2 regions of the Oceanobacillus caeni genome follow, and region 2 is predicted to be linked to the other one. Evidence: riboswitches for the same ligand, from Rfam matches in the RefSeq annotation. Region 2 holds a riboswitch; the other holds the start of a gene.
What was found. A riboswitch is a leader RNA that binds a small molecule or an ion and turns the genes downstream of it on or off. The one in region 2 is predicted to bind lysine.

Region 1 (9,983 bases), on a different contig from region 2:
AATCTTGCATGGAAAAGAAATTCTTACAATAGACCAACGACAAGAGGTAATGATCCCTCCTAAGCGAATGGGAGCTTGCTTCTTACTACTGCTTATCAGAACATGATTCAGAATTTTTGAATAGGGAAATTAAGGAATTTCAAAATTAATTATAAGGATTGATTTAACTTGAGTGTGAAAGAATTGCTGTCACCAGAACAGCGAAAAGAAATATTAAACCTTAATAATTTATCAGAATTTGAATTTACTTCTTATTACAGTCTATCAGACTATGATATTGAAGTTATAAATCGTCATCGAAGAGATCATAATCGATTGGGGTTTGGACTTCAATTATGCATTCTTAGATACCCCGGTTGTCATTTAACTAATGTGTTAGAAATACCCGATAACCTTATTAAATATGTAACTGCTCAAATTAATGTGCATCCAGAAGTTTATTCTTCATATGCTCAACGTGATACAACTAGGCGTGAGCATTTAGAAGTGTATGGATATAGAGATTTTAATAACGGTGATTATCGCAAGATCTCTAGTACTCTTTTAAAGGATGCGTTGGAAAATGGAAATGCTTTGTATCTAGTACGCACTGCGATTGATTTATTAAGAAAGGAAAAAATAATCCTTCCTGCAATACCAACAATCGAGAGGATGGTTTGGTTAGCTAGAACACGTGCAGAGAAAAAAATATATGCCAAACTAATAAGTAATCTTTCTGAAAGAAATAAACGTGAACTAGAAAAACTGATTGATTTAACGGTAAATAATAATAAAACTCAATTAGCTTGGCTTAGAGAAATTCCCGGACAGTCGTCACCGGATTCTTTTTTAAAGGTAATAAAAAGATTAAAGTACATTAAAGAAATGAACATTGCAGCTGATACGGGATTAATCCACCCCAATAGACTTTTACAATTAGCACGAATTGGGGCGAGATATGAACCCCATTCTTTTAGAAGATTTAAAGAAGATAAAAGATATGCATTATTAGTTGCTCACTTAATCACTCTCTCCCAAGACTTAACTGATCATGCCATTGAGATTCATGATAGACAAATGATGGTGTTACAAGCAAAAGGTAGAAAAAGTCAAGAAGAAATGCAAAAACAAAATGGAAAGTCAGTAAATGAAAAAGTTGTGCATTATGCAGATATAGGAACGGCTTTAATTAAAGCCAAAGAGGAAGGGATCGATCCTTATTTGGCATTAGAGCAGGTAATGCCTTGGGAAAAAATTGTAGAATCGATTGAAGAAGCTAAATTATTATCAAGACCAATGGACTACGATTATCTTGATTTAATAAAAACACGATATAACTATTTAAGGAAATATACTCCAAGCCTATTGGATTCTTTAGAATTCAAATCTACTAAATCAGCAGAACCTTTATTAAAAGCATTAGGCACTATACGTGAGTTAAATAATTCTGGAAAAAGGAAAGTACCTGAAGGCTCGCCTTTGAATTTTGTTCCTAAACGTTGGCAAAAGCATGTCTTTGATGATGAAGGAAACATTAACCGTCAATATTATGAAATGGCTGCTTTAACAGAACTCAAAAACTATATCCGTTCTGGTGATGTTTGGGTTGAAGGTAGTCGATTACATAAGGATTTTGAAGAATATCTAGTGCCAAAAGACGATTGGGGAAAAGCAAAAGTTCAAGGGACTAATATAGCTGTTAATGTGAATTTTGATCAGTATATATCAGAAAGATATGAAACTTTAAATACGAAACTTAAATGGATTTCCAAAAATATTGATAATATCGAAAGTATCAACATAAAAAAACAAAAGATACATGTTAAGAGATTACAAGCAGATACACCTGAAGAAGCTAGAAATTTTAGCTTATCTCTTTATAAAATGCTTCCAAGAGTTAAACTCACTGATTTATTAATGGAAGTAGCTGAATGGACTGGATTTGAGGAGTCCTTTGTTCACGCTTCTTCCAATCAAGCACCTAAAGGTGAGGAAAAATCTGTTATAATGGCAACGTTAATGGCTATGGGTACAAATATTGGATTAACTAAAATGGCAGAGGCTACTCCCGATATATCATATCGCCAGATGGCTAATGTTATGCAATGGAGATTACATGAAGATGCGATGAATCGTGCTCAAGCAACGTTAGTAAATTATCAGCACCGTCTTTCTTTGGTTTCATATTGGGGAGATGGAACAACTTCATCTTCAGATGGTATGCGTGTTCCTGTCGGTGTATCATCATTACATGCAGATTCAAACCCACATTATGGAACGGGAAAAGGTACAACCATTTATCGATTTACAAGTGATCATTTCTCTTCATTTTATGCAAAGGTAATCAACACGAATGCGAGAGATGCCGTACACGTGATAGATGGATTATTACACCATGAATCCGACCTTTCAATTGAGGAGCATTACACAGATACAGCTGGTTATACGGATCAAGTTTTCGGATTAAGTCATTTATTAGGATTTCGCTTTGCTCCAAGATTGAGAGACATAAGCGACGCAAAATTATATACCCTTACGTCTCCTGATGATTTTCCGAGTATAAAAGTCATACTACGGGGAAAGATTAACACGAAGGTTATTAAAGAAAATTTTGATGATGTATTAAGGCTGGCCCATTCAATTCGGGAAGGAAGAGTTTCTGGATCATTAATGATGGGGAAATTAGGTTCGTATGCAAGACAAAACAAAATTGCCACAGCTCTTCGAGAGATTGGAAGAATTGAAAAAACAATTTTTATTCTTGACTATATTACGAATGAAACATTAAGAAGAAGGATACATCGTGGGTTAAATAAGGGAGAAGCCATGAATGGATTGGCTAGAGCCTTATTTTTTGGTAAACGTGGGGAATTCAGAGAACGTGGCATGCAAGATCAATTACAAAGAGCTAGTGCTTTAAATATATTAATAAATGCAATTAGCGTTTGGAATACAGTGTATTTGGGTGAAGCAACAAAAGAATTAAAGAAACATGATGCCTTAAAAGAAGAATTACTCCCACATATTTCACCTCTAGGTTGGGAACATATTAATCTTCTTGGCGAATATAAGTTTGATTCAAATAGGTTACCAGCTAATATGCTAAGACCCTTAAAAAAAATTTAATCTGTATCTGAAGCCAAATTCCTTAACGTACAGGTATTTGGCTTTTTTTGTGTCAAAATTTGCTTAGCGTACAAAATTTCCGAAATGTTGGCTGTACCCCTAAATTGCTATTCATAAAGCCGAATATTTTCTAATTTAATGAAGCAATATAATAAAAAAACAAACTATTAGGAAACTCTAAATTAGAATTTCAGGTGAAAGTTCGGTTTTTTCATGACTGAAATACTTTTGTCCCAGCTCCTTCTGTTTTCCAAGCACTTTTATAAAGAAGACTTCCAGCAGAAAGAGGGATCCTTCATCCCCTACTGATGGTTAGTCACACTTATCAGACCTTTACGGACAATAACACTCCCACCTACCTGAGGTGGGATAAAGAAAACTTGAGGAGACTAGGCTTTTTCACGATCTTCTTTTGTAGGCCCCATCACACCGGGAACCGGTAGACCGGCCTGGCGAAGTAACACAGTCATTTGTCCACGATGATGTGTTTGATGATCAATGAAAAGTCTTAATACTGCACCCCTTGGAGATGTGTGTCCATGCATTTCGACTTCTTCGGCAAATTTCTCATCGGTCATATTTTCTTTTACTTCATGTTCAACCGCTAAAGCAACCTTTTTATATGCCTCCACAATTTCACTAGCTTTATGAGGAACAGCTTGAGGATCTCCTGTCTCAACGTTTAACCCAACTAACCCTAAGAAATACGCAGGAGCTGTTGCTAAATGCCAGCCTAACCATCCTAATGTACTATGACCTTCGACAATAGCCTGTCCTAATGTATCATCTGTTAATGATTCAAGAACTTGAATGGTACCATGAGATGCATGTGACCAATCTAATAAAAAGTCTTCCACTTTTCTATACATAACGATTACTCCTTCATCTTGTTAAAATTCTTTTGTAATTCTATTATACTAGAGCTACTACAAACAATTCCAATTGTTGAATCCATTTTTTTGCACTATATTATTTTTCTATATAATAATGCCATATTCCATTTTTCATTTCTTTTGATACTCTTCCACTTATCTCAAGATAATCAAGATGACCGATGATTTCGGACATTACCAAAGAAAATTGACTATGATAGCTTTTCTTATAAAACTTCCTTGCGATTTCGTCTCCAGTTGTTGTCCCTTCTTCTATTACTTTTCTTATTTTTTCTGCTTTAAGCTCAATACCATCTATTCTCTTCCTTATTAATGAACTGGGATTTTGAATGATATTTCCATGTCCTGAATAGATTCGTTCTATATCCAACTTTTGAACCTTTTCAAGGGATTGTTTATGTTGAAGTAGTGTCGGGAGTTTTTTTCCATTAAAATCAGGCTCCACAAGAGCATTACTTGAGATATGTTCGATCATTAAATCGCCTGCTATCATTTCTTTGTTTTCTAAACTGTGTAATGCAATTTGGTCTGGCGCATGCCCTGGAACTTCTATAACATCAAAATGAAGATGTTTAGCACCTATTGGAATAATTTCAGACTCGACTTGCTGATTGCTATTTCTTTCAATAGACTTTTTCAAAAAGGAAATTTGTTTATCTCCTGCGTCTCCACAACCCATTTCTTCATATAATTTCGCATAAAAGTCTACTCTCATCTCTAAAAAACGAGGATCTCTTTTCAATCGTGGAATAGCATCCTTATGCGCATATACAGGAATTGGATGCTTTCTAGTAATTGGATTTACTAGCCCGACATGATCATAATGATTGTGGGTTAAAATAATTTCTGTTAAGTCACCTGTAGAAAAGCCATTTTCCTGTAATGTAAGTTCTAATGCTTTGTAAGACTCTTTATTATTAAATCCGGCATCGACCAAGCTTAATGATTGCTCTGTTTTCACTATATAAAAATTTACTGTTTTCAAATTGGCTGGAGCATCCACCATGATAGGAAATATATTATGTACTTCTTTCATTTTTTAAAACCCCCCTCCTTTTCCTATATGTTTAAATTTCTACACGTTCCGTTTGAATTCCTTCCAATTTATAACTTATCGCATCAATCGTCCATAAAATAAAGTATCTTAAAAACATAAAACCCCTTTTGGTCAAAGGGGATAGGCGATAATTATTGGCGTTTTTTCGTCTTTTTATTATTATACTTTTCATTTGCTGTTAATGGTTCATTGGCAAATTCATGATCAAATTCCTTAGATAAATTTTTTCTCACTCTTTGCTCATCGCTAAAACTATTTTGTTTATTTTTATTAGCCATCCAAAACACCTCCCAAGAGATATTATGGCTAAAATACCTTTTATCATACTTGGTGAATCATTCTCGCCTCTCGATTCGCTGGGACTGACTTAGTATTTTCCCTATAGGATGATATGTTAATCAAAATTCCTAAAGAAACCATTGTAATAACTAAGGAAGACCCACCATAACTAATGAAAGGTAATGTTACGCCAGTTATTGGAAGTAGTCCAGAAACAGCTCCTAAATTTATACATGCTTGAGCTATAATTTGAAAGGTAATTCCAATTGCAAGTAATTTGGCAAACCTATCCTTACATTCTCTTGCAATCTGTACACCACGGAACATAATGAAAATATATGCACTAATAACTATAATCAATCCCAAAACACCTAGTTCCTCAATAATTACTGCCATAATAAAGTCAGTATGGGCTTCTGGTAGGAATCCTAACTTCTGAATACTATTACCTAAACCATTTCCCATTACTCCCCCTGTCCCAATAGCAATATAACCATTTACTAACTGATACCCTTCACCGAAAGGATCTGCAAAAGGATCAATAAATGAGACTATTCTTTGCATACGATAGGAAGAAGTAATGGAAAAATAAATGATACCTGCCAGCCCGACAGTTCCAAGCATGAATAAATGTCTTTTCTTTACTCCTGAACATATGACAATCGTTAAACAAGCAAGTAAAATAAGTCCCGCGGATCCTAGATCAGGTTGTTTTAAGATTAAAAGAAAAATAATCCCTAATATAATTAAAGGCGGCAAAACCCCATTTTTAAATTGATTAATCGTCTCTTGCTTTTTAGCGTAAAAAGAAGCAAAATACATGATCATAAATAATTTGATTAATTCTGTAGGCTGAAGCAAAATGGGGCCTAATTGAATCCATCGTTGAGAATAATTTCTCTCCGTTCCCAGTCCAGGTATTAACACCATTACTAGCATTACGATTGATACCATTACTAATAATGGACTTAGTTTACTATAGATACGATAGGGTACAAAGGTGGCAATTATAAAGAAAAATAATCCAATGATGAACCATTTCAATTGTTTTGTAAAAAAATATGTAGGGTTATCATAATGGATATAAGCAACGGCATAACTACTACTGTATACCATCATTAATCCAAAACCCGTTAAAAGTAAAGTAATTATTATTAATGAGTAATCAAATTGTTTTATTTTTCGGATTAACATGGATTTCATTGGTAGTTTCCTTTCTCCTGAACAATACTTTCACTAAACATATAATTGTTGAATTGTAACTGTACACTAATATTTGAAATTAACTTCATTGCGTTAAGAGCAAGTGCATACTTCTCAAATAATTCATCATATGCTTTTCCCACATGTTATTTGTTTTCGCCCTTCTAACTTTTCATATTTAATTGCTGGTAAACGGTTTGAACGACAAGTGCATCATCCAAGTAGCCGATTGGAAATAGATAATCAGGAAGTAAATCGGTTGTAACAATAAAATAGAGTAGAGCACCACCCATTAACCCGATTTGAAATGAAGTTCCATTTTCCTCTATAAATCTATGATACATCCATTTCAAATTTTCAATAAACGGACCAATTCCGCCTGTTTTTTTTAGTTTTTCATTAAATTGATTAAATATAGTATTTTTCCCTTCATCTGTCTGACTATAAATTTTATAGTTAACTATTTCCTGTTCCATTTTTTCCAATGTGAAATTTTCATGATACAGGTTAGAAGATTCTATTAATTGTTGGATTTTTTCTAATGCAACTTGAATATCTGAAGCTTTTTCTTCCTTCGTCGCCATATTATAACCGGCAGCTTTTATTAAAGTAGGGAGTTCTATATCTAGCCCCATAGAAAACTTCTCCAAATGTTTTAAGTTAATTTTACGTTTCCCATTCATAATTTTAGAAATGGTAGCATGATCTATACCGCATAGCTTACTCAATTTTCTTATCGATAAATTTCTTTCTTGTAAAATTTTCGATAAAAACACTCCAAATCTTTCATGATTAAAATCTTCCAAATCAATCATACCTTTCCAAATCCATTATGTTTCCATTACCATACCAAATTGGTTCCATTACGTCAACATTGGTTTCAACGGATTAAATAAAGAAGACTTCCATCAGTTGGTTTTTTTCTCTCATCCCCTACAGATAATTAGTCGCACTTATCGGACCTATACGGGCGGTTGATTTCCCACCTACCTTCTTTGTTCCCCAAAAGCTTGAGGTGGGAAAAATCAAGGCATATAAAAAAGAACAAGCGAATAAGCTTGTTCTTTCCCACTTAAAATTAATACCCTACTGCTTTTCTTTCCTCATGACTCGTTATCACTTTATAAAGAGCAGCACGTTCCGTATCGTTTAAAGGTACTAATGGTAATCTCACACCGCCAACTTGTACACCTATATGATTTAATGCTTCTTTCACTGGTGTTGGGTTTGGTGAAGTGAATAATGCTTTCATTAATGGTAAAAGCTGACGATGAAGAGATGCTGCATAAGCTACATCGCCGTCTTTAAAACGAGTTACCATTTCTTGCATTTCATTACCAATTACATGAGACGCAACAGACACTACACCAGCTCCACCTACAGACAATGTCGGTAAAGTCATACTATCGTCACCAGTATAAACGCTGAAATTGTCTGGAGCATCTGTAATAATTTTAGATACATTATCTAAATCTCCACTTGCCTCTTTAATAGATACAATATTTTCAATTTGAGCCAAGCGAATAACCGTTGATGGCTCCATATTTACAACGCTTCGTCCAGGGATATTGTATAGCATAATTGGAAGCTTTGTGCTTTCTGCAATAGCACGAAAATGCTGATACATACCTTCTTGTGATGGTTTATTATAATAAGGAACTACAAGCATAATTCCGTTTACACCAAGTTCCGTAGCTTCTTTCGTTAGCTCAATGGATGCGTTAGTATTATTTGAACCTGTTCCAGCAATAACAGGTACTCTCCCTTCTACCACTTCCATTACAAACTTAAATAAATCAAGTTTTTCCTTATGAGTTAATGTGGGGGATTCACCTGTTGTTCCAGCTACAACTAACCCATCAGAACCATTTTCAATTAAGTGATTTACTAAAGTTCTTGTTGCTTCATAATCGATTTCTCCATTTTGATTGAATGGAGTCACCATTGCCGTTAATACATTACCAAAATTCATAAACTTCACACCCTCTTTTTTATTTTTCGGCCGTACGAGTGTGGAGGACTCATTTAAAAAGCAACAACGAATTCTTAGAGAGCTCGTTGTTGCTAGAACATTTTTAGTAAAAGTTCTTAGCTAGATAGCCCCCCATATAGTCCCCTATATGACAGTTCTGTACTTATTCAATACAGACCCAACGTTGGGATAATGAGAATCCCTCCGCTTCGGCAAATTCCCCTTTCCTTATGTTTCGTCAGATCTCATTCTCCTCTACATAAGTACTGATGGTCTTTGCACCTCTACCTTACTTTAATAAGTATAAAATAAGAGTTTATTTAATTATTACTACCAATGTATCAAATAACCACATATAAAACAAGCATAATTTAGAGTTCTTCATTTAATATTACATGCGTTTATTTTTTATTTAAAAAAGGGCCTGCCAATTTGTCGGCTAGACGCGGAAACATATTATATAAATTACTTCCTATATTCATCCAATAAGGAATATTTAGCTCCCTTTTTGGTCGCTCCATTAAATATACAATTTTTTCAGCGACCGTGTCCGCTTGCAACATATATTTTTTCACATTTTTTACATAAGTTCCGGATTGATCCGCACTTTCAAAAAAGTTGGTTTCGATTGGCCCAGGGTTTACAGCAGATACATGAATATTTGTTTTCCTAAGTTCAAGCCTTAACGAATTGGTAAAACCGAGAACGGCATGTTTTGTAGCTGCGTATCCACTTGTTTTTGGCGTCGCTAGTTTACCTGCCTGAGACGCTATATTGACGATATGGCCCATGTTGCGTTCAATCATACTAGGAATTACTTGTTTTGTACAATTCATTAATCCAATAACATTAACATGAAACATCTTTTCCAAATCATCTAAATTAGCCTCATGAAAAGCATCAAAAACACCAAATCCAGCATTATTTATTAACACATCGATGTTCCCAATATCTTTAATTATTTCAACAAATACCCTTTCTACTGCATCCCTATCACTAACATCAAGTTTAAAATAGTAAGGTTGTACCGAAGTTTCTTTTTTAATTTTCTCAGAGATTGTTTTTAATTTCACCTCAGATCTTGCCAATAAAATGGGATGCGCTCCTTTTTCAGCTACCTTTATAGCGAGTTTTTCTCCAATACCTGATGACGCCCCTGTAATCACTATTATTTTATCTTTTAATCTATTCATACCTCACCCCAAGACTTGCAAATCCATTTTTCTTAATCATACCAAATAAATCAAAATAAATGCCCAGGAAATATTTTAAAAAAAGAAAAAACCACAAACCCGTCCGTGGTTTTCTCACCTTATCATATTAATAACAAAAACTTTTATTTTTCTTCAAAATGATATTCAGGCTCTTCCTTTCCTAACTCCACTTTCATATTATATTCATCTAAAAACCAAGCGTCTTTTTCATTAATATAGAAAGTAATACCTTCTACTTCTGTTTTTATAGCAATTTTTCC
Region 2 (19,649 bases):
ATTATCGATCATAATAATTAGAATAAATGGATATAAATACGCCATAAGCCATGTTTTACGTATAAGCATATTTACAATAAATGCAATTCCAAAAAACATGACAAAATATAAAATGATCATAACTAATAATTGAACCAATCGAGATACTCCTTTCCCCATATACAAAGATATCATTTTCATTTTATATGAATTCAAACAAAAAGCAAAGGAACAGTTCACTCCTTTGCTTTTCATTAACTATTTAAAAATTTGAACTTTCCCTTTTTCAGCACTAAGCTTAATCCTCCTAGTTTTAAAAGGTATTGTGTATCGACTAATCGTTTAGCGAGTGGAGCCTTCCACCCGAATAATTTACGTTTATTAAAAATTTGGCCGATTCCATCATGGCTCCCTAAACAAACAACCATGCCTTTAATTTTAGGTTCAAACGTTCTTAATTTATTTCCTTTTATCATTGCTACAACATTATAAGCAACTAATGCTGCTTGTTGAACAGTAATTTGCGCTGTAGGGTTAAAGGCTTTTCCACTTTTTTGATCTATAACATTTGCACAATCACCTACAACAAAGATATCTTGAAAGTCAGGTGCCTTCATCTCTCCAGTTACTGCTACTTTTCCATCTTTGGTTTGTAATCCAGACTTTTTAACTAAAGAATTAGCTCTTACCCCCGCTGTCCATATTTTGGTAACGGTAGGTATTTCCTCTAGTATCCCATCTTTTTCATAAGTTATTGTATCTGCATGACATTCCTTAATCGTTGCCCCTGTTATTATCTCCACACCACGAGAAACCAAGGAGTTCGTTGCATATTGTTGTAACGATTCATCAACAGCAGGTAAAATCGTTGCTTCTGACTCTAACATAATTATACGAACCAATGCTTTTTCAATATCATATTCTTTACAGATTTCTGGAATACGATCAACTAATTCACCAGCAAATTCTACTCCTGTTGGACCGCCACCGCCAATTACGATGTTCAATCTTCCTTTATTCTTTACATCTTCATTATGGTAACAAGCAAAATTATATTCTAAATGCTCCCTTATAAGCCTTGCACTATTTATATCCCCTATAAAAAAGGCATTTTCCTCTAATCCATGATTCTCTGGCATTTCCGATTCAAAACCCAAAGCAATAATAAGAATATCGTATGCTATTGTCTGGTCTTCTAGTTTTATCTTTTTTTCTTCAGGTTTAATGGAAACCACTTTATCTAAAATAAAATTTATTTTCTTTTCATTAATAATATCCCTAATAGGAATTCTTAGCTGGTCATGATGTAAAGATCCAGCCGCATTTTCATGTAGCCAAGCAGCTTGATAATGGTAATCTTCTTTATTCACAAGTGTTATTTGTGCCTCATTTGCATTTAATTTCTTTTGTAGATTTAATGCAGTTACTATTCCCCCATATCCCGCTCCAAGTATGACGATATGTGGTCTATGCATAATTTCACTTCCATCTCCTAACCTCGTTATTACTTTAATAGACTTAGCATTCACTTAAAAAGCTTGGTGAATGTCAAGTTTCCTAATTGCCTAGGAAATTATAAAATTTGTACGGCTGTGGATAACTTAGATACAGAAATAGCCACGTCAGACTCCAGCGCCTTTGTTCTCTTCCTAGTACATTAACATTTATTGGTAATATAAATTTAACCATTTTGTTACAAAATTGTAACATAATTCACATGTAATCATAGCGTGTATTGTTTTCTTTTTCAACCCCTAATATCTAATTTCCTAATTATTTATTTTCTGAATTCGAATGATACCATGTATACGCTACTATATTTATCAATATTCAAAGTCTTTTCATACCACTACCACCCTGTTTATGATACTATAAATACTATATTGTAATTTAAAATAGTAGAAATGAGGGTAATATCCATGTCAGAAAAAATCTATGATATTACGATTATTGGAGCAGGCCCTGTCGGATTGTTCACTGCGTTTTACGGTGGAATGAGACAAGCAAGTGTTAAAATCATTGAGAGTTTACCGCATACTGGTGGGCAATTAACAGCCCTGTATCCAGAGAAATATATATATGATGTTGCCGGCTTTCCAAAAGTAAGAGCTCAGGAATTAGTAGATAATTTAGAAAAACAAGCTCGTTTATTTGACCCAGAAATTGTGCTTAGTCAGTCTATTGAAACAGTGGATCGAATAGATGAAAACGTTCTGAAGCTTACTTCTAATACCGGTGATGTTCATTTAACAAAAACAATGATCATTACAGCAGGTAATGGTGCATTTCAACCGCGCCGCTTAAATATTGGAGATAGTGAACAATTCGAGGGAGTAAATCTGCATTATTATGTAAGAGATATGAGTATATTCAAAGACCAACACGTTGTTTTACTAGGTGGTGGAGATTCCGCAGTGGATTGGGCTCTAATGTTAGAACCTATTGCCAAAAAAGTTACCTTAGTTCATCGGCGTGATGAATTTAGGGCTCATGAACATACTGTAGAGAAACTCCATGCCTCTAATGTTGATATTCTAACTCCTTATGTTGCGGCTGATATTGTTTCTTCCAACAAAATTGATCAATTGATTTTACAAGAAGTAAAAGGTGAGAATCAAATTACATTAGAACCCGATTCTATTATTTGTAATTATGGTTTTATTTCTAAATTAGGTCCTATCAAAGATTGGGGCTTAACAATTGAAAAGAACAGTATTGTTGTTAACTCTAAAATGGAAACAAATATTCCAGGAATTTATGCGGCTGGAGATGTTTGTACGTATGATGGCAAAGTAAAATTGATTGCTACTGGATTCGGTGAAGGACCAACAGCAATTAATAACGCTAAACGTTATATTGATCCAAAAGCACGCGTACAACCTAAACACTCATCTGATTTAGATTTGTTTTAAAAGAACAAAGGCGGAAGCGCCCGTTTAGCGACGTACGGACTGGACTGAGCCGTAGGAGATAAAGGAAACACGACGAACGGAGTGAGTCGATGTTGACTTATCGCACGGAGGTGAAGGAAGTCTCGCTAGTCGCTGGGCGCTGGAGCCGGACGAAATAGATAAAGAAGCTATAATAATAGATTTCTTCTGATTATAGCTTCTTTATTTATGAATACTCATTTCCCTTAACGCTTCTCTATCTAATATTTGAATTTTGCGTTGACCTCTTTGCTCAATCCATCCATTTGTTTGGAAACTAGACAAACGTCTACTTAGCGTTTCCGAAGTTGTCCCTAAATAAGATGCGAGATCCTTTTTGCTTATAGGTAACTCGACACTCGTTGTATTGTATTTGTCAACTAACTCTAATAAATAACTTGCCGTTCGTGTTTCTACATCCTTTGAACTTAGATTTCCAACTAACTTTTCTGTTTCATCTAACCTATTACTAAATTGCTCTAATATTTTTATAGCTATTGTCGGATATTGCTTCAAAAGCTGCTGCATGTCACTACGATGAATGGCACATATTTCTGTTTTTTCGATTGTCTCGGCGTAACTATCTAACGTTTTCTCAGTAAATAAAGCTAACTCCCCCATGAATTCACCAGACTCCAATATACGAAGTAACTGTTCTTTACCAGACTCAAACAATTGATAGTTTTTAACCCGCCCCTGATGTATGATGTATAGATATTCTAATGGATCTCCTTCACTAAAAATAATTTCGCCTTTTTTAAAATTGAGATGGCGACTCATATCTGCAATTTTTTCCATCTCATCGAATGTTAAATGATTAAAAAAAGGTACTTTTGCAACACACAGCTGATCTTTGCTAATTCCATGATGACACCTTTTACCCATTTCGCACTCTCCATTCAAGTTAAAAAGCTAGAACACTTTAAAAAAGCATCCTAGCGAGAGAAACTAACAATCACCTGGTGTTCCAACAACTTCCTTCGTTCTAAAGGATGAGCCACATCCACAAGAATATACAGCCTTAGGATTATCAATGCTAAATCCGCCACCCATCATATTCTCTTTATAATCAATAGTTGTACCTTCTATAATTGGAATATCCTGTGAATTGATGACAACTGGAATACCATTCACTTCCTCTTGTACATCCAATTCCTCGTTTATTTCGTAATCAAATCCGATTGAATAAGATAATCCGCTGCATCCGCCACCTTTTACACCAAAACGTAGACGTACATTCTCACTTTCTTCTTGCATCATTTCTTTTATTCTTGTACTTGCTTGATCGGTTAAATTAATTACCATCTTTTTCACGGACCTCCTTACTTAATCTTTATTTTAAGTATACAAAGTAAAATTAACAACTTCAACTAATTCATTTTTTCTTTACCTCTTTATTTTTTTCATATCTCAGGATTCACCGTATCCCTAGTGATTTTCATTTTACAAAATGTTATATTCAAGATAAAATAACAATAAACATGGATTAATCAAAAAAAATTCAAATAGATTTTTTTAGTCGAAAACTTTATAATGAATTCAGGGAAAGGAGAAAAAACTATGTATGAACAAGTTCAAGAAGTGTTAAATAAATTACGTCCATTCCTATTACGTGATGGTGGAGATGTAGAATTAGTTGATGTGGACGAGGATGGAGTCGTTCTTCTACGTCTGATGGGAGCTTGTGGAAATTGCCCAAGTTCAACTATTACTTTAAAAGCCGGTATTGAACGCGCCCTTACTTCGGAAGTACCTGGTGTAAAAGAAATCGAGCAAGTATTTTAATAACATATGAAAGGCAGGAACCATTCCGTTACCTGCCTTTGTTCTTGTCTAGGAAATTATAACATTTGTATGGCTGTGGATAACTTAGATACAGAAATAGCCACGTCCGGCTCCAGCGCCCAGTGACTAGTAGACTTCCTTCACCTCCGTACGATAAGTCAACATCGGTTCGCTTACGCTCACCGTGTTTCCTTTATCTCCTACGGCGGTGGAATGTCCGATTAAAACCGCCGCTTTGCGCGGCAACATCGGACCACCTGGCATGGCCAGGCGCAGTCTATACGTCACTAAACGGGCGCTTCCGCCTTTGTATATTATACCGGTGTTTTTGCACCTCTACCCTGTATTACCCCATCCACATTCTCCAAACAAAGTTGAATCATTCTTGTTCTTGTTTCTATGCTAGAGGAACCGATGTGTGGTAAGCACACAACGTTATTTAACTTTAATAATGGGTGATCACTATTAATTGGTTCGTTTTTAAATACATCCAATCCCGCTGCTTCAATCACTTTATTCTTTAATGCATCTACTAACGCTTCTTCGTCCACTACTCCTCCACGGGAAATATTAATAAAAATGGAAGATGGCTTCATTTTACGAAAAGTATCCTTATTAAACAGTCTCTTCGTTTCGTCTGTTAATGGTACAACGGACACAACATAATCCGATAAACGTAATAGTTCATCAAAAGAAACATAGGATGCTCCTAACTCTTTCTCTGCTTCTTCCTTTCTGCTTCGATTATGATATAAAATTTCCATTTCAAAACCCTTTGCACGTTTAGCGATTGCTTCACCTATTCTTCCCATTCCAACGATACCTATCGTTTTATGGTGAATGTCCGTTCCTGCTAATAAAAACGGTGCCCAATTTTTCCATTGATCCGTTTTTATGTAATTATTTGCTTCAATCACTCTTCTAGCTGTTGCCATAAGCAATGCAAATCCGAGGTCGGCAGTGGTTTCCGATAATACATCAGGTGTATTGGTAATGATTATTCCTCGTTTTTTTGCTACATCTACATTGATGTTATCAAATCCAACTGCAAGATTTGCCACTACTTTCAAGTGTGGTGCTTTAGACAATAGTTCTTCATCTATTTTTTCACTGAGCATAGATATGATTCCATTAGCATGTTGGATTTCTTTTACTAATATTTCCCTTGGTACTGGCTCTTCTTCTTTTTCCCACATACGAATGTTGTATTGATTTTCATAAATATTTACAAGTTCTCTAGGTATTTTTCTTGTAATATAAATACTTGGCTTATTCATGCTATCCCCGCCCTTTGGTTGTTGTTTCATAACCAGTTTACCACAGGAATATTTAAAATCTTAGGATTAATATCTAAACTCTCATAAAAGTTTCGTAGCATATCTTCGTAATAAGTTTGGTTATCTAAAAGCTGCCTCAATTCTTCATATAGAATTTCATCTTTTTCTTCCGTAAATCCATGTATGAATAAATCTAAAATATGAGCAGGAAATAATAAGCGCCCATATAATAAACGGAAGCTAAAAACAGATAACGGACGAACCGATTGATATTCATTTAGAAATTGGAGTATTTTTTCTTTACTTTCCCCTTTTACTATACAATTCCTAATATGTTCTGCTATGTCTCTAATCGGATGATCATAGACCAAATTATCAATCCATAAGATGGAATCATTTAATTGATGATGATAACGGTGAAATGTGATCGTTCCTTGATCCACTTCATGAAACCTAGTTTCTGTTTCACTTTCTCGAATATATTGTATAGCATTTTCGCTTATACCAATAATATACGGTAGAACATCCATAACGAGTCGGTAGTAAGCATTCGGATTTTTATTTGCTTCTTTTTCAACCTTGGCCTCAACATAATCAAGTTTCTCTATCCATAGTGATTTCCACTTACCGTAACTTGAGATTTCCTTTGGTTGATACTGATACCTTGATCCAATCTGATGAAACTCCGCCAATCTTCTACCTTCAAAGTTTTTATCCATTTGTTGTATATTGGCTACCTGCATCACCATATAATTATTATTATGGTAAGAGGTAAACCATTCTCCTTGAAGATTCGGAATCGGTAAGGTGATATGATCTATATGATTATCTCTTAAAAAGTAAGCAAGACTCGCCTGTTCCAAATAAACCATTTCCTTGTTTTCAACAGAAGTGATAAAATTGATATAATTACCAGTCCTATACCCTTCTTCTCGGTCAAAGCCTATTTTTTCATCAACTTGGATACCATAATAGGTAGAAAGAAAATCATTAAAAGGCACTAATATCTCTCCTCTCCATTACTAACATTATATGTAGAGAAAATGATTATTTAACTAAAAAGAAAAGGTGATTAATTTGGCAAAAACAAGTGAACTAGAAAAAAAGGCAAGAGACTTAATATCTAATCGAGGTGTCACCATTGACCATATCGCGGAGCTAGTTTATTATTTACAATCCGCCTACCACTCAGATTTAGATTTAGACCTATGTAGGGAAAATGTGGAAAAGGTTCTTGCCAAAAGAGAGGTACAAAATGCAATCATTACAGGTATTCAATTAGATATCTTAGCGGAGAAAAAACAATTAGAAGAACCTTTACAAGAAATTATTGAGAAGGATGAAGGGCTTTATGGTATTGATGAGGTAATTGCATTATCCATCATCAATGTTTATGGTTCTATTGGTTTTACAAACTATGGATACATCGATAAACAAAAACCAGGAATTCTAAAAAGATTAAACGATAAATCAACGGGTGAAGTTCATACATTTTTAGACGATATTATTGGTGCAATTGCAGCAGCAGCTTCGAGTCGACTAGCCCATACGTATGCGGAAGAAATGGAAAATGATTAACATAGAAAACCTAACACATCTGTTAGCGAATGTGTTAGGTTTTCTTATTTTGGGACGTATCCGCTTCTCGCTAAAAATTTTATCCCACCTAAAGTTCTGGTGAAACAAAGAAGGTAGGTGGGAGTGAAGGAAAACCCCCACTGATGGAAGTCTTCTTTATATGTTATCTAACCATTCATTTAAACCATGAACATAATAAGTTGGTTTTTCAGTTAAATGTTCATACTCGGAAAAAGGAGTAACTCCTGTAAAAACCATTAATGTGTCCATTCCTGCTTTTATCCCTGCTTTAATGTCGGTATCATAATTATCGCCGACCATTAATGTTTCCTCTTTTGTTAATCCAATTAAGTTTAAAGCCTCTTCCATAATAATAGATTCAGGTTTACCAATAAATATAGGGTCAACTCCTGTACTCACCGTGATTACAGAAGTGATGGATCCATTCCCAGGTAATAATCCTCTTTCTGTCGGTAAAGCTACATCCCCATTTGTTGAAATAAATGTTGCTCCATTTCTGACAGATAAGCATGCTTTTGCTAATTTTTCATAAGTTAGTTCTTGGTCAAGCCCGACAATAACATAATCTGCTTCTTCTCCATCCACAACTTTAAGTCCATTTTCTTCTAATGCATGATACAGACCTGCTTCACCAATGACATAGCAGGTCGCATTAGGTTTTTGTTGTTTAATATATTTGGCAGTTGCTAAACTTGTTGTCACAACTTGGTCTGCCTTTGCCTGTATTCCCATATTATTTAGCTTGCCCGCAACATCTTCCCCCGTTTTTGTCGAGTTGTTCGTTACGAATAAGAAAGGTATATTTTTCTCCACTAATTTATCAATAAATAGAGTTGCTTCTTGAATTGGTTCTTTGCCTAGATACATGGTGCCATCTAAATCGATTAAATATCCGTTATATTGCTTCATTTTCTTCCTCATTTCATGATCAAATTATTTTAAGATGTTTTAATGGTCCATTTGCAAACATGTGACCCTTTTGTAATTAGTGAATGAACAGAAACGGTTCCATCAGAAAACAATTTCTCAAGCATGGTAATTTCATTTTCACATACTTGATGGTACTCCGATGCGATATTTAGTATTGGACAATTATAATTTCTAATTTCATAATCACCCTTTTCTGTCTTTTCCACTTCTACTAAATAACCATTGTCATTTTGAACTTGGACGACTTGATTGATTCTATCGGGCAGCGTTTCAGAAGTAATGCATGATTCATAATAATCCGTTTCTCTTTGCATCCGTTTTTTAAACAAATCATTGACAATTTCTGAACCTTGAAGTTCCTCTAAATCCTTTAATAAATCTAATGGCAATGTTTTTAACTGATTTGGAAAAGTTTCATGACCTGCTTTAGTTAATGTATATTGATAGTAAGGTCTTCCAATACTTTGACTATAGGCTTTTTTAGTAAGGAGTCCTTGTTTTTCTAGTTCATGAATATGCTTTCGAACTGCTACTTCTGAAATCGTAAAATATTCCATGATTTCCCCTATCGCCATGGAATGATTCTTCTTTAAAAGATGTAAAATTCTTTGTTTTGGAGGCATCTTTTTACCCATTTACATCACCCTTATTTATGATTAGAAAAACATAAGCGCCCGTTTAGCGACGTACGGACTGGACTGAGCCGTAGGAGATAAAGGAAACACGGTGAGCGTAAGCGAGCCGATGTTGACTTATCGTACGGAGGTGAAGGAAGTCTCGCTAGTCGCTGGGCGCTGAAGTTAGACATGATTAGAAAAAGCATTAGCAACCCCTAATTCATTTTTTAGGTATGTTCTAATATGAGTACTGAACTGTTCTAATAGCGCTTTATTTTTTGAAAGAACAGCGTTTAGTTGTTCATGGTCTACATTTTGATAATCATTGACAAGCATCTTACGTAAGCTTATTACCTCTTTATATCCTTTTTCTTCCAATTGGGGTATCACTTTCTCATCTACTAATATGTCAATGATATCATCATAGCTCCCAGGATCTCTCATAATAAATCCATCAATCATCATGTTTCCAACGTCGAGGATAGATTCGATTAAGATATGCGCAATTCTTTCCTGGGCTAATTGACTTATATAACTTTCAATTTTATTGTTAGATAGCTCATTTAGTAATTGATCCATATTTTTTAAAGTAATTTCTATATTATTTCTGTCAACAAAATACATTGTTTTCGTCTCCCCCTAATTGACTTTCCTCCATTTTACCATATCATTATATTTATATCATAAGTGGGAAAACTGAAAAAAACATCACAAAAATAAAGAGGGAACTAGGTATGGATACTACAGCGATAATTGAAATGGATGCATCATCAACGGCTTCTGCGATTAGAAAAGGGGAACTAACTAGTACGGAAGCAGTTACGGCATACATAAAGCATATAAATGTGGCAAATCTAAGTATCAATGCGATGATTGAAAAACGTTTTGAAGAGGCTTTAAAGGAAGCGAAGGAATTAGATGAACAATCATTACATAATAACAATAAAGGTGCCTTATATGGGGTCCCTATTAGTGTAAAAGAATCAATCAATGTTTCTAACATGAAAACTACAGGCGGACTGCAACATCGACAAGATTTAATAGCTAGGCAGGACGCAGAGGTAATTACTAAATTAAAAGCAGCAGGGGCAATCATTTTAGGGAAAACAAATACACCTGCTCTTTGTTTTAGCCAAGAGACGGAAAATAAATTATATGGCAGAACGAACAACCCTTGGGATCTCACAAAAACAGCGGGTGGTTCAAGTGGTGGAGAAGGAGCTTTACTTGCTGTAGGCGGTGCAGCAGCAGGAATTGGCTCGGATATTGGTGGGTCCATTCGCATTCCAGCTCACTTTAATGGTATTATCAGTTTTAAACCAGGAATGAATCAAGTCTCACAAGAAGGTCATTTTCCATCAGTTATGAATACATTCGCAGAAAGAATGCTATCGATTGGCCCAATGGGTAAATCTGTGCAGGATATGCGATTTTTATATGAAATCATATCTAATAAAAGTTTAAAAACTAAACATTTACAAAATTATAAAGTCGAAATCCTACCTGGAACAATCGAATACCCTCTTTCGGAAAACATGAAAGAAATGCTTGATACCGTAGAGACCTACTTAGAAAAGTTCTTCTCTATAAAACGTACCGTTCCCCCTTTCTTTGAAGATAGTGCTAAACTTTGGCAAGATATTCTTGCAAGTGATCATAATCATATCTTAGAACAAGAGGCATATAACAATGATCGTTCAGGAGTTTTCAAAGCCTTTTTTAGAGAAAAATTAACAGAAAGAACCTCCATTCGCCCTTCGTTGTCCTGGGGAATTTTTGGTTCGAAATTATTTAAGCCAAATGGTAAACGAACATTAGAAGTGAAGGAAATAATTGAAAAGGGAGATAAAAGATTAGCGGAGTATTTGAAAAACCGTCTACTTATTTTTCCTGTGTATTATCAAGCTGCCAAGGAACATGGAAAAGTATATCATGATATTTTTTCGATACGTAAGACCTTTTTACAATATATGCCATATGTAACTTATGCTAATGTTTGGGGGCTCCCCTCATTAACCATACCAATTGGGGTGGATGATAAACAGATGCCGATTAGCATCCAAATTATGAGTAGTATAGGAAATGAAGATGCCATATTCCGCCTTGGAAGATTAATTGAAAAACGGTTTAGAGGATATGCCCGTTGTTCTTATTATGATTAAAACCTTGGCATTTAATAGAAGAAAGTTTTATCCTTTACACTAAATTTAAAGAAGCAACCTTCGCCTCAAAAGGTTGCTTCTTGTTCATTTAATTCTCTTCAAAGCCTGTTATTTGTGATGATTTATAGGCATCGATAAGGAGAAATACTGCTGTAATAATATGCATAATCATACCAACAATCGGAATCCATCCGATACATGATGTTATAATTCCAAGAATACTTCCGTGGATTTTTTTCTTTTCGTAAACCGAAAAAATCAGGGTCACTAAATGCAAAATAAACATTACCGCTAATGGTAACCACGCATAACTAATAATAATAACTCCACCGATAAACGGTATTCCCCAAAACGCTTCAAGACCACCGCTTATCCACTTCAATATAGTTGAAATATTCAACGATCTACACTCCCTTTCCTAAACTTTTATGAATACACGTTTCACTCCTAAACATATTATGCTTTACTTCTGAGAAAGCTAATTCTAAAGGGAGGAAAAAACATGCCAAAAGATCATAATAAAAAGTATTCCAACTTTTCAAATGTCGAAAAAATGAAAAATGAGTTAATACCAGAGGAATTTCCTGAGGGTGCTGTTGGTTCTGCTATAAATAAAGAAGAAACGGTATCAAGCAAATCAACAGAATGGAAAGAAGGGCAAAAACGAATGAGTGCGTATGTTTACCCTGATGAAGATCAACATGATGATCTGCCAAGACAATTCCCAGGAGCACACCCCTTACATGATGAATAACAAAGGCGCAAGCGCCCATTTAAATGACGGACAGAGGTGAAGGAAGTCTCGCTAGGCGCTGGAGCTAGACTTGAATGAATTGGAGCAGTGTTAGGATTACTGCTCCTATTTTTTCACCTTTTTCAATACGAAATAAGCACAACCAAAATTACAGTATTCGTAAATGTAATCATCTAACGCACTGATTTTAGTATCTACCTGCGCTTTTGCGTTTCGATCGTGATAAAAACCTTTTAAACGAAGCTGGTTATATCCCCAATCCCCAACAATGTAATCATATTTACTCAAGATATCCGAATACCGTTCCTTTATTGCATTTTCTTCAAAACCATTCTTAATATTTTCTACGATCTCATAATGCTTTCCATGTAACTCGATCAATGTATCAGTCACCTCACCTAATTGAATATATTTTACCATATCTTGCTGAATAGAAACCACCTAATTCAGTGCATTATTTCCTATTTTATTACCACACTATAATTGAGATATATGAGATTGTTCAAAAAGTCCGGTGAAAAAGACATTCCCCTGTATAGAGACAGCGTTACATTAGGATGTTGCGCATTTAGCCAACGTCGGTCCTTTTCATCCTCCTTTTTGAACACGAACTATATGAAAAAAGGTGGTTTACCATGAAAAAAGTCTTCGCTTCCATTATTGCAATATATATGTTGATCGTAATAAGTGCATGTAACACAAACGATGATACAGACAACGCGACACAAGATATGCAAAATAGAAATCAAATTCAAGACCAGCTGAATCCAAATCATAAAATTCAAACCCCATCCAATCAAGATATTAATCATCAATTAGGATATGTCCGATATTCAAAAGATGAAATCGATACACAAAATCTGGACAATCATGAAGCTAGAATTGATAGAAGAGAAATGGCTGACATGATTACTCGTTTAATTTTAAACAATAATGGATTTAATGAAGTGGCAACACTTGTTACAGATCAAGAAGTGCTTATTGCTTATGATAGAGATAACAATAGTGATTCCAAGTTAACAAAAGAGGTTGCCCAAAAAACTGCTGAATCTGTCATGCCACGTTTTTACAAGGTATATGTAAGTGATAACAAATCTTTAATGTATGATATCCAAAGTCTTCATAACTCAAATACGAATCGTAATTACGATAAGTTGATTCAAAAGTTAATTAATGACATGGAAAAACCATACGAACATGAATAATTCATTTTATTTTGCTATCGCCATAATACCTGGCGATAGCTAATGTCTATTTTAGATGATGTTCAAACAAATCTTTACGGTGGGGTGAAATGAGTAATCGAAATCTCAGGATGTTCGACTTTAGCCGAGTCGATCCTTTTTATCCTTCTTTTGAACCTGTATTTTTAGGAGGTGAAAAATACTTGAAGAAACGAATCATTCCAATGCTCTATTTGATAGTGCTCATCGTTTCCGTTTCAACGATTAGTGCAGCAGCAGAAGAGGAAGAAGTTAAAAATACCATTTATGAAGAAAGAATGGGCTTATTTAAAAAAACAGAAGCATTAACTCAAATACCTTGGTATTATTTTGCTGCTATTGATAACTTTGAGCGAAATATATTAGATAGCAATGAGCCTGAACAAGTTGTTTCCATTGATATACCAGATGAAATTTGGTTTGGAATTGGGAATATAGGGAAAAACAAAGACATTGGAATAGTTGAAATGCACGATGGAAAAGGAAAAGATGGAAATGGGGATGGCCAAGCTGACCCTAATGATCCGGAAGATATTTTATACACGATGGGAAATATACTTCTTGAATCCGGACCAACGGAAGACGATATTAAAATTGGATTGTGGAATTACTATCAACGCGACTTAACCGTACAAACCATCAAGAATACAGCGAAAGTGTTTCGAAAGTTTCAAGACATTAACTTAACCAATAGAGATTTCCCTGTAGCAACAAATTACAATTATAGTTATCGTAGCACCTGGGGAGATAGAAGAGGTTTTGGAGGTTTACGTATCCATGAAGGTACGGATATATTTGCCGATTATGGAACACCTGTAAAATCAACAACTTATGGTGTTGTTGAAATGATGGGTTGGAATTTATATGGTGGTTGGCGTATTGGTATTCGTGATATTTACAATATTTACCACTATTACGCACATATGAGCGGTTTTAATGACGATGTAAAAATTGGACAAGTCGTACAACCAGGTGATGTACTTGGCAGTGTAGGATCAACTGGATATGGACCTCCCGGGACTTCAGGAAAATTCCCTCCACATTTACATTATGGTATGTACAAAGATAACGGAGTAAATGAATTTTCTTTCGACCCTTATCCTTTTTTAAGAAAATGGGAACGGATGGCGAAAGATTAAAAGAAAAGCGCCCTTTTCCGTATTCCTGCAGGTAGAAAGCATAAAAATCTTTACGGCGGAGCTCCGATTAATCGCCCGCCGTAAAGATTTACATAAGTGCAACTGAGGCATCCGCCCAGAAACCTAGCGATATACCGAGTCTTCTAATCAACTTTTTTTGAACTTTTCATAGCATGAGCAATACTTAAGCCAAGGCCCCCCCAGATAATTACAATACCAATAATCATTACGACAATAGCCCCACCGGTCATTTATTTAGCCTCCTCCGATTGTTTTAGATCTTCAGAAGGTTCTTCGTTCTTCCATTTAGTAAATGTAAACAGGATACCGATTATTAAAGCACCTGCAGCAACACCCCAACCTGCTGTGGCAATAAATATATCTGGATATCCTTCATAGTTTCCTGTATCTGTTGGGAATAATCTTAATAGGTTAAGTCTAAACAAATCAAACATCATATAACCAAGAACAATTGGTGTAATCACACCTAAACTAAACGTCCACCAGGAACCTAGACGAATATCAGAAATACCATTTGCATGCTCTTTTAAATCTTTCAATTGTTTCATAACCCAACTCACTGCGATTACTTCAACTAAGCCGATAAACGCAACGCCAAATTGGTTAATAAAGTAATCCACCGTATCTAAGAAGAATAATCCACCTTGTGTAGCATATAGAAGGGATATGATGGCTGAAAGTCCCCCGGCAAACGTAACAGCTTTCGTTCTAGTTAGGTTAAATTTATCGATTATAGCAGAAATATAAGCTTCACAAATAGAAATTAAGGAGGTCAAACCAGCTAGAACTAATGACACGAAGAACAACACACCAAAGAATTCACTGAACGCCGGAATTTCATTAATAATCTGCGGGAATACTACAAATGCTAGACCAACTCCACCCGCAACAACTTCATCAATTCCTACCCCAGCTTGACCGGCCATAAATCCTAGAATGGAGAAGACCCCAATACCGGCTAATAACTCAAAACCAGAATTTCCAAAGCCGACAATAAAGGCATTATTCGTAATGTCGGATCTTTTAGGCAAATAACTTGAATAAGCAATCATGATCGCAAATGCAATCGATAAACTAAAGAAAATTTGTCCATAAGCTGCAACCCAAACATCAGATGACATAATGGCACTAAAATCGGGTTGGAAGAATGCATTAAGCCCTGTAAGCGCTCCAGGTAAGGTAATTGCACGCACAACAAGAATGAAGAATAATACCACTAATAAAGGAATAAAAATTCGGTTAGCAATTTCAATGCCTTTCTTCACACCTCTAAATAAAATGACAAATACAATCGCCCAAACAATAATAAGTGGGATAAGTACACTTGGGACAAAACTCCCTGTTTTACCCGGATCAACTGTTAATCCTAAATAATCATTAAATAAGAACGCTTCTGTATCTGATCCCCAATTTAAATTGAGTGAGAATACAGAATAAGACATAGCCCAAGCAATGATTACGGAATAATAGGTTCCAATTACAAATGCAACTAATGCTCCCCACCAGCCAATCCATTCAGCCTTTTTATTCATCCGTTTGAAAGATAGCGGGGCCGATCCACGATATTTTTGCCCAATAGTAAATTCCATAATTAATAATGGAATTCCGGCAGTAAGAAGCGCAAATAAATAAGGTATAAAAAACGCTCCTCCACCATTCTCATATGCAACAGCCGGGAATCTCCAAATATTCCCAAGGCCTATTGCAGATCCAACTGCTGCAAAAATAAAACCTGCTCTTGTCCCCCATTGTGAACGAGTTCTCATAAATTATCCTCCCTTTTTTTATTCAATCGATAACAGAAGAGAACTTAGATTAGTGTGTATTTTCAGATATTTAAAAATATTATAGCGGCATTTTCCTACTATGTCAAAATATATTTTTAAGAATTTAAAATAACTAAAAAAACTATTGACTCATTTTCAATAAATGAGTCAATAGTTCAAATTATGCATTTTTCTTATGAAAATAATTAATTCCCAAACCTATTACAATTAATAATCCAACAGTTAAAATAAAAGATAAAAATACTTGATTGGTGAAGCCCACTATCAAATATCCTACCATAGCTACTACCGCTGCAATTATTGCATATGGTAACTGTGTTAATACATGGTCAATATGGTTCGCACCTGATCCAGTTGCGGAAAGGATTGTCGTATCTGAAATTGGTGTACAATGATCCCCAAATACCGCACCAGCCAAAACTGCAGCTAATGATGGTAGAAGTGTGCTTGTATCTGTTACTAGTGCAACTTCCGCTGCAATTGGCAACATAATCCCAAAGGTTCCCCATGAAGATCCAGTTGCTAGTGCCATAAAACCTGCAATGATAAAGAATAAAAATGGTAATAAAGCGACATTCACCTGTAAATTATCAAATATATGTGCTAGGTATTCACCAGTTTGAAGAGTACCAATGATAGAACCGATCATCCAAGCAAATATTAAAATATATATCGCCGGAAGCATCGTTTTCATTCCTTCTATTAACAATTTACCTAAACTTGCTTTAGGTGTATTTTGATTTATATGAAATACAAGTGATATTAAAACAGCCGCTAAGCCACCAACAAATAAGGATAAATTTACGTCAGTGTTAGCAAAAATAGAAAAGATATTAACATTACCTTCACTATTATTGATTCCTGTTAAAAACATAGCTAAGACTGTCACAATAATAAGCACCAAAATAGGTAAGATTAGATGACGAACTTTCCCTTCAGGATGCGGTTCAAATACACCACTTAAATCTCCAGCTATTTTATTATTTTTTGGATCAATTAATTCACCCGTCCGAATAGCACGTTCCTCATGTGTTCGCATTGGACCGATATCCATTTTGAAAAAGGCTACTAGAAAAACTAATAACGTTGCTGCGATTGCATAATAGTTAAGTGAAATCATTTGGATAAATGCTTGTAATGGTTGCATATCCGTTAAGCCATTTGCAGCAAATATTCCCCCTAAAATTCCAATGATATAGGCCCCCCAGCTAGATATTGGTGATATAACTGTAACTGGGGCAGAAGTAGAGTCTACAATGTAAGCTAACTTTACCCGGGAAATTTTATATTGATCTGTAATCGGTCTAGCTATTTGTCCAACTGCTAATGCGTTGAAATAATCATCAATAAATATAATAATACCTAATAGAGCAGAAACTAGAGTTGCACCTTTACGAGTTTTCACACGTGTTAGCATCCATTTCCCAAATGCTCGACTACCACCAGAAGCTTGTAAAAAGGCAATCATCATTCCCAGTAATAATAAAAACCCTAATAACAATAAATTACCGACATTTAAAGCACCATCTAATACAAAAATCTCATAGAATGATTTCCATATTTCTTGAATGGTTCCCAAAATATTAAAATCATGTATAAATAATGCCCCTATAATAATACCAATACCTAATGATAGAATTACTTTTCTAGTTAATAGCACTAGAATTAACATTACCATAGCAGGAATAAGCGAATAAAATGTCCCTTCCATGTTGCTACCTCCAAGTTATTTTCTTATATTGATGTGTGAAATGATCGGTGTACTTCTGAAAGTTTTTTTGATAGGATACGCGGCTTTATTCATAGAATTGATAAAACATTTAAATAAATCCAAATAAAAAGAACAAAGATAGAAAATAACCATCTTTGTTCTTTACAAAATACGTTATCCTCCATTTCGATCAGTAGTTCTCCATGCAACACATATGCATGACAGTATACCCCTTATTCAAGGATATACCAGTTATAATAAGTTTGACCCCTTATTATACTTCGGCAAACAATCCTTTCATCAACAATCATCGTTGTCATTCTCCTGTTGACTACTTATCTTGTCCGCACCTCTACCTCACCGATCTGAGGTCTATTTAATTTTATCTATTTCCTAATATACTAGATTATTCATTTTCTTGCAAGTTACGATTTTTTCCTCGTTCACCAATGTCCTCCTTTGGGATAGATATGGATGGGCCGTTACTACCTCCGCCATAAAACTCCGGTACCTCTCCCATAATTGCTCCGCCGTCAATATATATTTCAGTTTGAACTGTTTTACGTTCTGTAATATAAGGAATAATGATTTGAACGTCCGCTTCTACATTCACATACAACGAAACCCAGGAGCCATTGATTCCAAATGGTTCCGTCTCTCTAACAACATTGGTACGAACTGCCCCAATTAACTCCAAATTAATTGGTATCTTGGGTCCCAAGTTTGCCAATAAAGCATTTCCTGTTATTTCACCTAGTGGCACCTCAATTAAAGTCGGATCTAGTGCAGCGCGATCTTCCGCCCCATCGTCATAGTCATAAGGTTCATGTAATGAATAATCATACGATATGGGATCCCCCCGGTTCATATGTAGGAAAAACTCCTCCACCCTGTCTGTTGCCACTCTGTTAATTTCACTTATTACAGATTGGTTCCAATTATATACTGTAACATTACCATTATCATCATAACTAATGTTTAAGACATCACTAAAATCATAACTTTCTGCAAATCGTACTGCCATATTAATCGCCCTAGTGGCAAATTCATCTGTTTTAGCTTCCGATATATTTTTTATTGCTGGTGTTATTCCTTTACTTACAATTCCAATACTTAAAATTATACACAAGACAAAAACAACCATGGTCATCAAAAAGATATTTTTCCTTGGAGGTGGTGCAAATTTTCTTCTCCCGAATCGTCTACGTGGCCCCATTAAAAATCCCCCCTAAAACAATCTATGCTTGTTTTAGCGGGGATAGAATTTATTTCTATTGCATTAAGATTTAATAACACACATTAATTACATGATTAGAGGAAGACTTCCATCAGTGGTGGTTTTCCTTTATCTCCCACTAATGGTTAGTCGCACTTATCTTGAGGTCAGAGTCTTACTGCCCGTTTAGATAGGATAAATAAAAGAGAAAGCTATAGTCGCATCCCCTCATCATTATATTTGTTTACGAAAGTCTTAATAATGCCTCTTTACCAGTCATTCCAATTTCCCAACCAAATTCTTCACGTGAAGCATCCGTTATTTTGGCTAACGGGGCATTCAATAATTGATCGATACTTCGTACACCTTCCGCACGACCAGCAATTACTTTTCTTTCTTTTAATTTTGGGTTTACATCAAAAAAATCCACATCTAATGCCGCACACATAATGTAGCCAACATCATTAGAAACCGATAATAATGTTGTTTTCGGGAGTTTAACCGTTGTTGCAACAAAAT

Region 1: it holds a riboswitch for lysine, as region 2 does, so the genes downstream of both, dapA (4-hydroxy-tetrahydrodipicolinate synthase) here and ACFQ18_RS00290 (Na+/H+ antiporter NhaC family protein) in region 2, are expected to answer to the same signal.

Annotation. Positions count from the first base shown of each region.
Region 1 covers NZ_JBHTKV010000024.1:1,597-11,579, reverse strand. The annotation lists gene ACFQ18_RS14335 (Tn3 family transposase) at 169-3,105, shown strand; gene ACFQ18_RS14330 (DinB family protein) at 3,495-3,974, opposite strand; gene ACFQ18_RS14325 (MBL fold metallo-hydrolase) at 4,075-5,034, opposite strand; gene sspO (small acid-soluble spore protein O) at 5,187-5,333, opposite strand; gene ftsW (putative lipid II flippase FtsW) at 5,377-6,528, opposite strand; gene ACFQ18_RS14310 (helix-turn-helix domain-containing protein) at 6,702-7,352, opposite strand; gene dapA (4-hydroxy-tetrahydrodipicolinate synthase) at 7,616-8,509, opposite strand; lysine riboswitch at 8,627-8,804, opposite strand; gene ACFQ18_RS14300 (SDR family NAD(P)-dependent oxidoreductase) at 8,911-9,702, opposite strand; gene ACFQ18_RS14295 (HesB/YadR/YfhF family protein) at 9,846-9,983, opposite strand, start outside.
Region 2 covers NZ_JBHTKV010000001.1:39,425-59,073, forward strand. The annotation lists gene ACFQ18_RS00190 (YuiB family protein) at 1-138, opposite strand, end outside; gene ACFQ18_RS00195 (NAD(P)/FAD-dependent oxidoreductase) at 234-1,454, opposite strand; gene ACFQ18_RS00200 (NAD(P)/FAD-dependent oxidoreductase) at 1,899-2,891, shown strand; gene ACFQ18_RS00205 (Crp/Fnr family transcriptional regulator) at 3,093-3,794, opposite strand; gene ACFQ18_RS00210 (HesB/IscA family protein) at 3,858-4,214, opposite strand; gene ACFQ18_RS00215 (NifU family protein) at 4,470-4,694, shown strand; gene ACFQ18_RS00220 (2-hydroxyacid dehydrogenase) at 5,009-5,971, opposite strand; gene ACFQ18_RS00225 (hypothetical protein) at 5,998-6,972, opposite strand; gene ACFQ18_RS00230 (phosphatidylglycerophosphatase A family protein) at 7,043-7,549, shown strand; gene ACFQ18_RS00235 (TIGR01457 family HAD-type hydrolase) at 7,706-8,479, opposite strand; gene ACFQ18_RS00240 (helix-turn-helix transcriptional regulator) at 8,509-9,135, opposite strand; gene ACFQ18_RS00245 (DUF86 domain-containing protein) at 9,301-9,741, opposite strand; gene ACFQ18_RS00250 (amidase) at 9,852-11,279, shown strand; gene ACFQ18_RS00255 (hypothetical protein) at 11,368-11,679, opposite strand; gene ACFQ18_RS00260 (hypothetical protein) at 11,782-12,033, shown strand; gene ACFQ18_RS00265 (YutD family protein) at 12,139-12,414, opposite strand; gene ACFQ18_RS00270 (YhcN/YlaJ family sporulation lipoprotein) at 12,669-13,238, shown strand; gene ACFQ18_RS00275 (M23 family metallopeptidase) at 13,328-14,395, shown strand; gene ACFQ18_RS00280 (MetS family NSS transporter small subunit) at 14,539-14,646, opposite strand; gene ACFQ18_RS00285 (sodium-dependent transporter) at 14,647-16,182, opposite strand; gene ACFQ18_RS00290 (Na+/H+ antiporter NhaC family protein) at 16,364-17,914, opposite strand; lysine riboswitch at 18,101-18,277, opposite strand; gene yunB (sporulation protein YunB) at 18,321-19,130, opposite strand; gene ACFQ18_RS00300 (YunC family protein) at 19,375-19,649, opposite strand, start outside.